Regions from separate parts of the Pseudoalteromonas sp. NCIMB 1079 genome, predicted to be linked through region 1. Evidence: predicted binding sites of a transcription regulator. Region 1 holds the regulator's gene; the other holds the start of a gene.
The links. Region 1 encodes ArgR, which controls arginine synthesis, uptake and breakdown. Its sites were predicted from a motif close to ANTGAATANNTATTCANT; they were not measured.
Positions count from the first base shown of each region.

Region 2: the regulator ArgR is predicted to act here: its motif matches at 1,057-1,074, upstream of ABX891_RS19045 (arginase family protein).

Region 1 covers NZ_JBEWZA010000001.1:807,305-814,665, forward strand. Annotated here, with positions in the region: gene ABX891_RS03750 (Fe(3+) ABC transporter substrate-binding protein) at 1-90, shown strand, start outside; gene ABX891_RS03755 (ABC transporter permease) at 90-1,721, shown strand; gene ABX891_RS03760 (ABC transporter ATP-binding protein) at 1,722-2,771, shown strand; gene ABX891_RS03765 (Dyp-type peroxidase) at 2,820-3,719, shown strand; gene argR (transcriptional regulator ArgR) at 3,727-4,194, opposite strand; gene mdh (malate dehydrogenase) at 4,420-5,352, shown strand; gene ispB (octaprenyl diphosphate synthase) at 5,438-6,409, opposite strand; gene rplU (50S ribosomal protein L21) at 6,832-7,143, shown strand; gene rpmA (50S ribosomal protein L27) at 7,160-7,361, shown strand, end outside.
Region 2 covers NZ_JBEWZA010000002.1:531,451-538,811, forward strand. Annotated here, with positions in the region: gene ABX891_RS19045 (arginase family protein) at 1-1,014, opposite strand, end outside; gene udp (uridine phosphorylase) at 1,469-2,224, shown strand; gene cdd (cytidine deaminase) at 2,315-3,241, opposite strand; gene ppc (phosphoenolpyruvate carboxylase) at 3,378-6,023, opposite strand; gene ABX891_RS19065 (thiol-disulfide oxidoreductase DCC family protein) at 6,144-6,542, shown strand; gene ABX891_RS19070 (SDR family NAD(P)-dependent oxidoreductase) at 6,539-7,261, shown strand; gene ABX891_RS19075 (flavin reductase family protein) at 7,271-7,361, shown strand, end outside.

The sequences.
Region 1 (7,361 bases):
TTTAAAGAAGACAGCTTGCCACTTGATGAGATTAGTAAATATCGTCCGTTAGCACTTAAGCTAATTGATGAGGTGAAGTTCGATCTTTAATGACTAATAAATTTAAGCTGTCTAAATGGCAGCTCTTTGCGTGGTCGACTGGCTTAATACTATCGGCCCCGTTGTTTTTTCTTATTTTTGAATCTCTACAAGGTAGCTCTGAGGTGTTTTCTCACCTGTGGGATACCGTACTTTGGGATTACATAACCAATACCGTATTGTTAGTTTTAGGTGTTTGCGTCCTGAGCTGCGCCATAGCTTTGCCGCTTGGGTGGCTAACGGCTTACTGTAGTTTCCCGGGTAAAAAACAGTTTGAATGGGCACTTATGCTGCCCCTTGCTATGCCTACCTATATTATTGCCTATGTATACACTGATTTATTAGATTATGCGGGCCCGGTGCAAATAGCACTGAGAGAATGGTTTGGCTGGCAATCACCTAACGACTATTGGTTTTTTGATATACGAACATTACCCGGCGCCATAGTTATGATTGCCTTGGTACTTTACCCGTATTTATTTTTAATTTTTAAAACAGCCCTTCGCGAGCAGTCATTCAAATTAGTACAAGCTAGTCAGTTAATGGGGTTATCTCCTTGGCAAAGCTTTTTTAAAGTCAGCTTAGTGCTCTCTCGTGGGGCAATTGTGGCGGCTCTTGCACTTATTAGTATGGAAACCATGGCCGACTTCGCAACAGTGAGTTATTTTGCCGTAAGTACATTAACAACTGCCGTATACGATACGTGGTTTGGTTATTACTCACTTACAGCGGCCGCTAAAATATCGGGTGTGATGTTACTGCTGTTATTTTTAGCATTAATGGCAGAGCGTTTTAGTCGCCGAAACCAAGCGGTATTTGAGCGCCAATCAAGTGTAAATAGCGAATCTCTCTATGTATTAAAAGGAAAGTCTGCTTGGCTCGCAACGGCATTTTGTAGCTTTATTTTACTTATCGCCTTTTTAATCCCTATTGCAGTACTTATAAATTATGCCATTACCTACTTTGATAAAGCATGGGATGTAGAGTTTTTTAGTTACGCTTGGCAAAGTTTAAAGGTGGCGGGAGTTGTAAGTGTTATAACCATTACATTGAGTGTTTTTGTGGTTTTTTATCAGCGTGTGGCAAAGCAAGCGTATCCGCTTATTCCTGGGCGTTTAGCAAGCACAGGTTATGCGTTGCCAGGAACTGTACTCGCTATTGCGGTTTTATTACCTCTTACATTATTAGAGAACACTATTAACACAGCACTCGAGCCGTATAACTTAGACATTGGCTTACTGCTTACAGGTAGCATTCTTACTATTATTATTGCTTATATTGTTAGGTTTTACGCCATTGCACACGGAGCAATTGAGTCGAGTTTTTTACGTATTAGTCCATCACTTGATATGGCAAGCCAATCAATGGGTAAAAGCCAAGGGCAAACGCTGCGTTTAGTGCATCTACCTTTACTGCGAAGAGGGTTACTCACTGCTGCCTTATTGGTATTTATTGAATGTATGAAAGAGTTGCCAGCTGCGCTATTGCTCAGACCGTTTAATTTTGAAAGCTTAGCTACTCATGTATTTCAGTATGTGAGTGATGAGCAATTAGAGCTTGCTTCAATATCTGCATTATTTATTGTTATTGTTGGGTTTATTCCTTTGTACTTTATTAATCGTTCTATGGAGCAGCGTAGTTAAATGAGTAGTTTAATTTTACAAGGCGTGAGCTATCACTATAACGGCACAAAGGTTATTCACGATTTAGATTTAACAGTGGGTAAAGATGAAATTGTTTGCCTACTCGGGGCGAGTGGATGCGGCAAAACAACCACATTAAAAGCGATTGCAGGTTTAATTGAAGCCAAGCAAGGGTCTATTTTTATAGACGGTAAATTAGTGAGTGATGAGCAATCGTTTGTCTCACCTGAGCATCGTAACATCGGCATGATGTTTCAAGACTATGCGTTGTTTCCGCATTTAACGGTGGCAAATAATATTGCATTCGGGCTTGGTAATATGAGCAAAGCTCAAAAGCAGCAACGCGTTGATGAAATGCTTAAGCTTGTGCATTTAATTGGCTGTGCTGACAGGTTTCCACATCAGTTATCGGGTGGCCAACAGCAACGCGTCGCTATCGCTCGTGCATTAGCTTATAAACCTAGTTTATTACTCCTTGATGAGCCCTTTTCAAACATCGACACACAAGTACGCTTTGAATTAATTGCCGATATACGTCGAATTATTAAAGCAACTCAAGTATCTGCTGTGTTTGTTACACACTCAAAAGAAGAGGCATTTGCGTTTTCAGATACACTTGCCATTATGCATCGCGGTAAAATTGAGCAACAAGGCACGCCTGAGCAGCTTTTTGCAGCTCCATGTTCAAAGGAGGTTGCAGAGTTTCTGGGTCAGGGCATATACTTAAGCGCAGAAGTGTTAACCGCAACTGAATATAAAACACCATTTGGTTTAGTCGAATCTTATGTTGAGAGTAAGTATAATGTAAGTGCAGGGCTTATATATGTGCGCCCTCATCAAATAGAATTAGTGGCAGATAACCAAAGTGACAAATTCAGCAAGCGAGCTACAATTATAAGTCGTCGCTTTATTGGTTCGGCGTATGTTTATTCGCTTGTTATTGATGAACAAGAAATTGAAGTTGCTGCACAATATGGCCAGTCATTTGAAAATAATGATCAGGTTATAATAAAAATAAAACCTCACACGGTGAATTTTTTCGAATCGTAATTAATTTGTTATTCGCTGTGTTTTTATCTGTAAAACTAAGGAATAACAATGGCGCAAGCGCAATCAGGGATTTGTGCTGAAGCAAACTTACACGGTTTGCACTTATTTTTTAATGTGTTTGATGGTCAAGACGAATCACTTCGCGCAAAGTTAAAACAAGCAAGCGCTATAGAAGAAGAATTTAGCGATCAATTTTCAGAATCAATGCTCTCTTGTATGGTTGCTATTGGTGCGCAATACTGGCCGCATATCCTCCCTGAATACATTCCAAGCGAATTACAGAGCTTTCCCAATATAACCCATAGCGATCACCAAATGAGTGTACAACCGTGTGATTTATTTGTGCAAATTCGCTCTGACCGTGAAGACGTTAACCATTTATTTGCGCTGCAAATTTTAAAATTATTTGCCCCCGATGTAGAGCTGGTGGAGCAAATTCGGAATTTTCGCTTTTTAGATGGTCGTGATTTTAACGGTTTTATTTATGGTGGCGACACCGCACATGGAAGAAAAAAGCGCGCTACGGCTTTAATCAGCAACCCTGGTAGCTTTGAAGATCAGGGGAGTTATATTCATGTTCAGCGTTATAAACATGATTTAACTATGTGGCAGCATTTATCATTGAGTGAGCAAGAGCAAATAATGGGACGTACGCGTCTTGATAACACGCTAATTACCCCAGCGATCGAAACCAGCCATGCTTCGCGAAGTGAGCTAAAAGACGGAGACGGACAACCGCTACTATTAAATCAAAGCATGCCTTATGGCGACGTGTATGAGCAGGGAATGTTATCAATTACATGCGCTTGTACGGGCACCGCGTTTGAAAAAGTACTTAATAGTCGTTTAGGGGAAGGGGATTGCTACGACCACTGGCTTGATTTTACTCAAGCCGATATGGGCTCTGCTTTCTTTGCACCTTCAATAGGGTTTTTAAAACAAATTTAATTTGCTATTAAACCGTATCAAATAAAATGCGAACGCGTTCAAGAGTTACATCTATTTCAGATATTTTAGCAGGAGCGATAAAAATAGTGTCATCGCCGGCAATAGTTCCTAGTACGCCATCTGCTTTACCTAATGAATCTAATAAACGTGCAATAAGCTGAGCAGCACCTGGGCTGGTACGAATGATGATCATCATTTCGTTGTGCATAATGTCGATTACTAATTGGCGTAATGGGCTTTTAGCCGTAGGTACACCCATTTCAGCAGGTAAGCAGTAAACCATTTCTTGTTTGGCATTGCGTGTGCGTACAGCGCCAAATTTACTTAACATGCGTGATACTTTACTTTGGCTTATATTGTCAAAACCTTGATCTTTTAACGCATCAACTATTTCGCCTTGAGAGCCAAAATTTTCTTCTTTTAATAGTGATTTAAATGCTTTTACCAGTGCTTCTTGTTTATCTTGTGGTTGCATAGTCTTTATTCGTTTTTGTTATTTATGCCGCAAATTCTACACAAAAATGAATAATTATGCAGCAGTTGTTTAGTTAACTTGCCAGTTTGATGCGTTAAATCACATAAGTTTACGACTATGGTCGAAAATATACTTGAAATAGACAGGATAAATTTGTTTTTAGTCGCTAATTTCATTATCTTAAGAGCCACAAATGTTTCCTACCTCAAATTACGGAGAATTCCAATGAAAGTTGCTGTATTAGGTGCTGCAGGCGGTATCGGCCAAGCGTTGTCTTTATTATTAAAAACAGGCTTACCAGCTGGCTCTGAATTATCACTTTATGATGTTGCACCAGTAGTACCAGGTGTTGCGGTTGACCTTTCTCACATCCCAACAGATGTTAAAGTTGCAGGCTTTGGCGCAGACGATTTAAATAAAGCGCTTGAAGGTTCTGACATCGTTCTTATCCCAGCGGGTATGCCACGTAAACCAGGTATGGATCGTGCTGATTTATTCAATGTAAATGCTGGCATCATCAAAACTTTAGCAGAAGGCATTGTTGCCAGCTGTCCTAAAGCGTTAGTAGGTATTATTACTAACCCAGTAAACGGCACAGTTCCAATTGTTGCTGAAGTATTCAAAAAAGCAGGTACTTACGACGCTAAACGCGTATTCGGTATTACTACGCTTGACGTTATTCGTTCAGAAGCATTTGTTGCTGAACTTAAAGGCGTAGACGTAGCAACTGTAAAAGTACCAGTAATTGGTGGTCACTCAGGCACAACTATTCTGCCTCTACTTTCTCAAGTTGAAGGTGTTTCTTTCACTGATGAAGAAGTTGCTGCACTTACTCCACGTATCCAAAATGCGGGTACTGAAGTTGTAAATGCTAAAGCCGGCGGTGGTTCAGCTACGCTATCTATGGGTGCTGCTGCAGCTCGTTTTTGTATGTCTTTAGTTAAAGGCCTACAAGGTGAAGAAGTTGTAGATTACGCTTACGTTGCTGTTGAAAATGGCGATGCAGAGTACTTTGCACATCCAGTACGTTTAGGTAAAAACGGCGTAGAAAAAATTCTTTCTTACGGCGAACTAAGCGCATTTGAAACAAAAGCAAAAAATGACATGCTTGAAACTCTGAAAAAAGACATCAAAGAAGGTGTTGATTTCATGGCGTAATAGCCGCTTTAAGCAACAAAAAAGCCTGCATTTGCAGGCTTTTTTATTGCTCAGAATTAATGTCACACTGTGTAACTAGTTAAAACTAGTGGTCGCGGTCAACCGCAATACGGGCAAGGCTTATAAGTGCTTGCTTATAGTCAGACTCAGCTAAAAAGTCTAAACAGGCAATGGCTTTTTCGGCCTCAAGCTCTGCTTTTTGCATTGTAAACTCAAGCGCATTAGTTTGTTTTAGTGCAGTTAAAATTTCTTCTAAATGCTCCATACCATTACTGTGCTCTATTGCATCACGAATGAGCTGTGTTTGCTGCTCGCTACCATGTTGCATAGCATAAATAAGCGGAAGGGTTGGTTTGCCTTCAGCTAAATCATCGCCAATGTTTTTACCTAGCTGCTCAGCATCTGCATTGTAATCGAGTACGTCATCTACTAGTTGAAACGCAGTACCTAAATGCATACCGTATAGGTTTAGTGCATCAAGTGTCGCTTGGTCTTGCTCTGTGATAATGGCAGCAAGGCCTGTAGCTGCTTCAAATAATTTAGCCGTTTTAGAGTAAATAACCTGCATATAGCTGGCTTCAGTCGTATCTGGGTCATTGCAGTTCATCAGCTGCAATACTTCACCTTCAGCAATAATGTTTGTTGCATCGGCAAGTACTTGCATAATCTGCATTTTTCCAAGGCCAACCATAAGCTGAAATGAGCGAGTGTAAATAAAGTCACCAACCAATACGCTAGCAGCATTACCAAATTCAGCATTTGCTGTAGGCGTGCCACGTCGTAAGTTTGATTCATCTACAACATCATCATGCAATAGCGTTGCTGTATGGATAAACTCAACAATTGTTGCAAGTGTTATGTGATCTTTACCCTGATAACCGAGCGCTTTGGCTGCTAAAATAGCCAGCATTGGACGAACGCGTTTGCCGCCACTGCTAACTATATATAAACCAAGCTGATTAACTAACGCCACATCTGAGCGCATTTGCGCATGTATAAGTTGATTGACGTCATTCATATCGCTTTCGATTAACGCCTGGATAGCTTTTATATCCATTGATCTCCGAGCCAATTTTTATGTGTGAACGGCGCAGATTGTACAACAAAAAATGCACTAGCTCGATATTTTGTGACGATTGATTGAAAAAACACTATTAAAGTACTTAATTTAGACTGAATTAGCCAAGATAACTGATTAATTGATAATCAATATACAGTTTATGGTGTGCTTAGATATTGAGCTGTGAGGGTCATATTTGAGTACATTAATTTATTTCGGCTAAGAGTTAAAAAGCGCTTGGCAAAAGGGCCAATTAATATAAAATGGGGTAAATATTGAATTGCTCTCAAAGCAGCTACTTTTTATTCATTTTAATTACAAAATAGGCTTGCTAGTTATTTCGCGTTAGCGTAAACTTCGCGCCCTATCGAAGAATATTTTAGTTGCGCCGATTTGAGGGTGCACAGACGGAGTTAATTATGTACGCGGTTTTCCAAAGTGGTGGTAAACAGCATCGTGTGACTGAAGGTCAAACGATTCGTCTTGAAAAATTAGACGTTGAAACTGGTGCGGCAGTAGAATTTGATTCAGTACTTTTAGTTGCTGATGGTGAGAAAATCGAGATCGGTGTACCGTTCGTAAACGGTGGCAAGATAACAGCTGAGGTTGTTTCACATGGTCGCGGTGAGAAGATTAAGGTTGTTAAATTTAGACGCCGTAAGCATTCTCGTAAGCAAATGGGCCATCGTCAATGGTTCACTGAAGTTAAAATCACTAGCATTAGCGCTTAATTAGAGGTACTTAGAAATGGCACATAAAAAAGCAGCTGGTAGTACTCGTAACGGTCGCGATTCAGAAAGCAAACGCCTAGGTGTTAAGCGTTTTGGTGGCGAATCAGTTCTAGCGGGTAGCATCATTGTTCGTCAGCGTGGAACTCGTTTCCACCCTGGTACTAACGTAGGTATCGGTAAAGACCACACTATCTTCGCAAAAGCAGATGGTAAAGTTC
Region 2 (7,361 bases), on a different contig from region 1:
AAATGGCGCTATCTCCATCATATCTGCACCCGTAATAGGAAACTCATCCGCAATGGCTGATAAAATATCAAGCGCATGCTGAGGCGTTAAACCGTGATGCTCTGGCGTACCTGTGGCGGATGCAAATTCAGCATCAAGTGCATCAATATCAAAGCTTACGTATATTTCATCAACGTTATCGGCTTTTAACTGTGCAATAGCGTCGGCAGCAACCGCTGCTGCGCCGCGTTCAATGATTTCATGTGCCCAGTGCTGTTTAACACCAAAAGTATTTTCCCAATGCGCTTTAGGCTTACCACTTGAGCGAATACCAAATTGTATTAAATGATGCGGCGCCGGTAAAAACTCTAGTATATGTGTACACCAAGAGCCAAAGCATAAATCTATGCCTAAGCGCTCAACAAGTAAATCGGTATGCGCGTCAAAGTGAATAATAGCCGTGCGCTTACCTTGCTCACGTTTTGCTTTTAAGTACGCTTTAGTAAGTGGGTAACTAATTGAGTGATCGCCACCAATACCAAATAATCCTTTATCTTTAAACGTTGCGTAAAAACTGTCGCACACATCCTCAGTGATTGATAACGGGCTTACGTAATAGTCGTTATCTTCATCACCATATAAGGCTTTTTGGCAATTAGAAATGGTTGCATCATTTAGGTATTTGTCATGAAGTAAATGTGGGATCACACGTACATCACCTAAATCAAACGAATGACACTGAGGTTGCTGATCAATTAATGCTGAGCGGACAAACAACGGCCCCCAGTTTGCGCCGCGTAATATCCCACCGCCACAGTCTGAACTAATACCTAACATAACGGCTTTATGTGGTGAGTTTGGTAATTCGTTTAAAGACTCGCGCCACAAATTATCAACGTTTTCAGTTTGTCCATAAAGTTTATTACGCAGTGCGGCTTTGCGCTCTTTTGCAGTATTTACTGTGTATACGCCATCACCCGGTGCGCACAAACAGTGCTCAACTTTGTTTTTAAATGCTTCAAATTGTGTGCTCATAATAAACTCCTTCGGTTTTTATTCTGTACGTAGCTAATTACTTTTGAGTAGTTATGCAAAATCACTAAAAATGCCTAAACTTCAAATAAATGCCACTTTGCTAAATAAGTCAGTGCTTAATATAAGTAAACACGTTAGTTTTTACGTGTTCACTAAAAATTTAAGCCATTGAATTTATTTGATATTAATTAAAATCTGTAATCATCCATTTAATCGTAGTTACGCGCTTGAGTGATACTTATTATGTCTGCTTGAACATGTCAACAGCGCAACAAGGCTACGTATATAAGTACTTGAGTGAATATTCATAGTTGGTGAATAAATCAAATTAGCCCTTAAGATTATTAAGGCTTTATTGGAAGAGTTAAGATAAAACGGACAATCGTCCTGTACTTGATAAACGTTTCTAGCAATCATGCTAGATTGACAACAAATTATTATAAAAGGCTTAGCTATGGAAAAGGTATTTCACTTAGGACTATGTATTGACGATCTTAAAGGTGCAAAACTTGCGATTGTACCGGGCGATCCAGATCGTGCAGCACGTATTTCACAATTCCTAGACAACCCAACCTGCCTTGCTCAAACTCGCGAGTTTCATGTTTATTTAGGTCAATTAAACGGCCACTCTGTGGTTATATGTTCTACAGGTATTGGTGGTCCATCTACGTCGATTGCAGTAGAAGAATTAGCACAACTTGGCGTGCGTAAATTTTTACGTATTGGTACAACCGGTGCAATTCAGCCACACATTAACGAAGGCGAAATTTTAATTAGCCAAGCGTCTGTACGTTTAGATGGAGCTAGCCAACATTTTGCACCACTTAGCTACCCTGCTGTATCTGACTTTTATGCAACACAAGCTATGGTACAAGCATGTAAAAACCTAAATATCGATTTTCATATTGGCATTACTGCATCAAGCGATACATTCTACCCAGGGCAAGAGCGTTACGATACGCACTCTGGTTACGTTCCTAAATCACTACAAGGTAGCTGCGAAGAGTGGCAAAAATTGGGCGTGATGAACTACGAAATGGAATCGGCAACATTATTTACTATGTGTGCAGCCCTTGGATTACAAGCAGCATGTGTAGCAGGCGTACTTGTTAACCGTACTCGCCAAGAAATACCAAATGTAGACCACGGTGAAATTGAGCGTAAATCTGTAGCAGTAGTATTAGAAGCAGCTAAAGTATTACTTGATTAATACAGGTTATAGCAGTCAGTGAGTTAATTCGATAGAATGACTCGCTTTAATAAAGCACAGCTCCGGCTGTGCTTTATTGTATGCAAGCCACTATTTAAGTGGTGCGCTAATTACTTTAAGTGCAGGTAAATGCGTAAAACTGGCAAGTACAGCTTTTGCCACTTGCGACTGGTTTTCACGACCCGCTGTTTCGAGCAATGTTATTCCCTTCACCGTACTTTCGTTAAAGCTAAGCCCAGCTAAAAAGAACTGACTTAGTGCACTTTGTAGTGGCGATAAACTTGGACTGTAAGCTGCATTTTCGGCGTAACTTCCGTAAAAATCACCATCACTAAATGTACTTATTTTTACGGCGCTAAAGTTTTGGCTGTAAGGCACGTACGCATTAAGTGCAAAACGCGCAAGGGTTTCATCAAGGTCTTCAGCGCTAAAATTACCTTGCTGTGGTTTTGGGTTAAATAAGCTAAATTCGTTACCTAAATCGGTAGGTCCAAATGAATGCGGCAGTAATTCAACAAGTTTAAATTGCTGATCAGGAAGTAAAATATCAAACTCTTTCGCATCAGCTAGTTCGTTCATAAACTGGCGACAATACCCACACGGTGCATCGCTAATCGCTATTTTAACTATCTTTTTAGCACCGTTTAACCAGGCGTTATTTATAGCCGATTGCTCTGCATGAACCACTAAACTCAACGCTTGATGATCAAACTCTACATTTGCACCAAAGTAAAAGCTTACCTCACCCTTTTCATCAAGTGCTTTAACAATTGCGCCTACATGAAAATCTGACACTGGCGCAACAGCATACTCAGAAGCTAAAGGTACTAAACCTTGTAGTAATACATCATCAGACACATTGAGTTGCGCGCATAACGCTTTAATATTATTAGAATTTAATATGCCACGTTGTGATTTTAATTGACTACGTAATGACGCTGTTTGCGCTACGCTTAATGTGAAGTGCGAATTTGTAAGTGCTGTATCTTGCTGTACAGTAAAAGTTGCTGAAGCCATAATATTTTTTAATTATTCAATGGCTAAGTAGTTTAAAAGGTTAGGGTGTTAAATACCAGACTATTTAACGCAAAAAAAGGGAGCACATCGCGTGCTCCCTTTTAATACCAATAGGTATACCTAACAAAATAAAGTGTTAGCCGGTATTACGCATACCTGCAGCTATACCTGTCATCGTGATCATTAACGCATTATCAATGTCACCTTCGTTTCGTTTTTCCTCTGAGCGAGCACGGCGTAAAAGCTCAACCTGTAATAGGTTAAGTGGATCGGTGTACGGATTACGTAAACTAATCGACTCCTTAATCCAAGGTTGTTCGGCGAGTAGGCTTTTTTGCGGGCTAAGTGATTGCACCAAGCTAATCGCTTCTTGAAGCTCTTTACGAAGTGTTACACCCAATGGTTTGTACATATCTTCCACCAGCGCATTATCGTAATGCTCACTCAACCAGCAATCGGCTTTACTAAATACCATTTCTAGCATTTCTAGGCGCGATCTAAAGAATGGCCACTGTAGGCTCATTTCGTTTAGGGTTTCTGCGCCGTACTTATTAAGCGCAGCTTTTAAGCCAGTTAACGCACCTAACCATGCAGGAAGCATTAAACGGTTTTGGCTCCACGCAAAAATCCATGGAATAGCACGCAGGCTTTCAACACCACCATTAGGATTACGTTTTGCAGGACGCGATCCAAGCGGCAACTTAGACAGCTCAAGCTCAGGCGTTGCCATTCTAAAGTAAGGTACAAAGTTTTCATCATGGCGAACTACATTACGGTAGTGCTCACACGACTCCTCACTTATTAGCTTCATTACTTCGCGCCATTCTGGCTTTGGCTCCGGTGGCGGTAGTAAGTTACTTTGCAAAACTGCGCCTGCGTAAATATTTAAGCTTTGCAGTGCTACATCGGGTAAACCAAATTTAAAGCGAATCATCTCGCCTTGCTCGGTTACACGTAAACCACCTTTTAAAGAGCCTGGCGGTTGTGAATGCAGCGCTTGTGCAGCGGGTGCACCACCACGACCTACTGTACCACCACGTCCGTGGAATAAAACAAGCTCAATACCACGTGCATCAGCAAGTTGTACTAGTTTGTCCATTGCTTCGTACTGCGCCCAACCTGCTGCCATCATGCCGGCATCTTTAGCTGAATCAGAGTAACCAATCATTACGTTTTGGGTGTTTTTAATGTGCCCGCGATACCAAACATTATCAAGCAATGTGGTAATTACATCACTGCCTGCGTTTAAATCGTCAAGTGTTTCAAACAACGGTGCTACTGGTAAATCAAAGCTGCAGCCGCTTTCTTTTAGCAATAGTTGTACCGCTAAAATATCTGACGCTGTGCGCGCCATCGAAATAATATACAAGCCAAATGTTTGTTCGTCTTGCTTAGCAATAACATCAAAGGTGTCTAGCACTTCTTGAACATCAGGGCTTGGTTGCCAATGTTTTGGAATAAGCGGTCTGCGAGAGTTAAGTTCAGTAAGTAAAAAAGCTTGTTTATCTTGCTCTTGCCATTGGTTGTAGTCGCCTAAACCTAAATAACGAGTCAGCTCAGAAAAAACATCGCTGTGACGAGACGAGTCTTGGCGCACATCGAGTTTAGCTAAACGCAAGCCAAAGCTATTAATACGGTAGAGTAAATCAAGCAATAAGCCATCTGCAACTACTTTCATATTACACTTTAATAACGAGCGGTAGCAGACCTCTACAGGGTGCTTAAGCTGATTAATATCGGTAATTAAATCTTGTGAATCGCTACGCTTATTTTTAATTTTAGCGCCCAGGTTAGCCACGGTCTCTGCAACTTGGTTTTTAAGCTTTTTGATCACCGCTCTGTATGGTTCAAAGTCTTGACCTGCCAACTCAATAAGCTCATCACTGGCGTCTGACATAGATAATTCAGCGCATAACGTTTTTAAATCTTGAATATATAAGTTAAGCGCCATCCAACGACCGTGGTCAAGCACCTCTGCTGTAACCTGCGATGTTACAAATGGATTTCCATCACGGTCTCCACCCATCCAAGATGTGAACTCAATCGGGCTGTAATCTTTTGGTAGCTCTAAACTTAATTGCTCTTTAACATTGGCTGAAAATTCACGTAAAAAGCGCGGAACAGCGTGCCAAAGACTGTTTTCGATTACCGCATAACCCCATTTAGCTTCATCAACTGGCGTTGGGCGAGAGCGACGAATGTCGTCGGTATGCCAAGCCTGGCTAATAAGCTGTTCAATACGATTTAAAATAGCGTCTCGCTCTAGCGGTAAGTTATCTTTTCGCTCTAATGACGCTAAGCAATCACTTAGTTCAACATGTTTGTTAATAATAGTACGGCGCGTCACCTCGGTTGGGTGGGCGGTTAATACTAAGTTTATGTGGAGTTTTGAGAGTGTTTCGGCCAAATGATTACTATCTAGCTGGCCTTGTTCTGCTTTTGTAACTAACGTTTTTAATGTTTGAGTGAGAGGGTTTTGTTGACCAAGGCCAACGTCATTAAAACGCGAAACGGTATGAAATTGTTCTGCTACATTAGCAAGGTTTAAAAAATGATTAAATGAACGGGCAACCGGCAAAAGCTCTTCATCACTAAGCGCATGTAAAACGTCTATTAGCGCTTGTCTGTCGTCTTCATTACCACTGCGAGATGATTTAGATAAAGCCCGAATTTCTTCTACTTTATCTAAAATAGCTTGGCCTTGAGCATCCTTAATAGTTTGTCCTAGTAATTGCCCAAGTAAATTTACATTACCTCGCAAGGCGGCATATTGTTCACTCATTTCTCATTCTCCTTTGTTTCGTAGGACACTATTAATATCATCATGAAGAGATATTTAATAGATCCATTTGCAATGTCTTGTCGTAAAAAAGTATATATAAAATAATCACAAAGCAATTACATGATCATTTTTTACGATGGAAACTGCCCTCTTTGCAGCACCGAAATGCAGCAACTAAAACACGTAGACTCTAAAAATCTAATTACGCTTGAAGATCTTAACGCGAGCGACTTTAGTGAACGCTACTCGTATATTGATAAAGACAAAGCAATGAACTACCTGCAAGCCCAAAAGCAATCAGGTGAAATGATTTACGGGCTTGATGTAACGTACGAAGCATGGAAAATAGTGGGTAAACACAGCTGGTTGAAAATTTTTCGCTTGCCAATAATTCGCTTTTTCGCTGACTGCGGATACCTGTTATTTGCAAAGTATAGGCACCCCATCAGTCGCTTTTTGATGCCAAATACTCAGTGCAGTAACGGCCAATGTGGACTAAAAGCAAAAGGTGATAAATGAAAACCATTGTTTTATTCGGCGCAAGCAGTGCCATAGCAAATGCATATATAGAACATTTACAAATAAACACGCCTACTCATCAGATTGTTTGTATTAGTTCAAAAAGCATTGAATCTGACTCTAGTGTTGTCCACCTACACACTGACTACACAAAACAAAGTTTAGCGCGCGTTACTAATTACCTAAAAGAGCAAAATGCCGATATACAACAAGTTATTATATTCAATGGTACACTGCACAACGAAACCCATATGCCCGAAAAAAAGCTGGAGGATTTAGACGCTGAGTATTTTAGCCAACTTCTCAATTCAAACACCCTAACTCCCCTACTTTGCTTGCAGAGTATTTTGCCGCTCTTAACACATAAAACGCAGTGTACTATTACAGCACTTAGTGCGCGTGTGGGCAGCATTAACGACAATAAATTAGGCGGTTGGTATACGTATCGCGCCTCTAAGGCAGCTCTTAACATGCTATTTAAAACCGCAGCGATTGAGCTTTCACGCCGAGCTAAAAATACCAAGCTCGTTTTATTTCACCCAGGGACTACTGATACTGCGCTTTCAAAGCCATTTCAAAAAAACGTACCCGCTGGAAAACTCTTTACAGCTGAATTTGTAGCTAAGCAGCTTTTTACACTTACTTTTAATAACCCTCATTTAGAACTCAATGGTGAGCCTGCCTACTTAGATTGGCAAGGCGAAAACATACCGTGGTAAGGACCTTTAATGCATTTTACTAAAGAGCGCATAAACGCACTTGAAAAACACACTCGTACTCATTTAATTAATTCGCTTTCGGGTTTTAAAAGCGCTAACT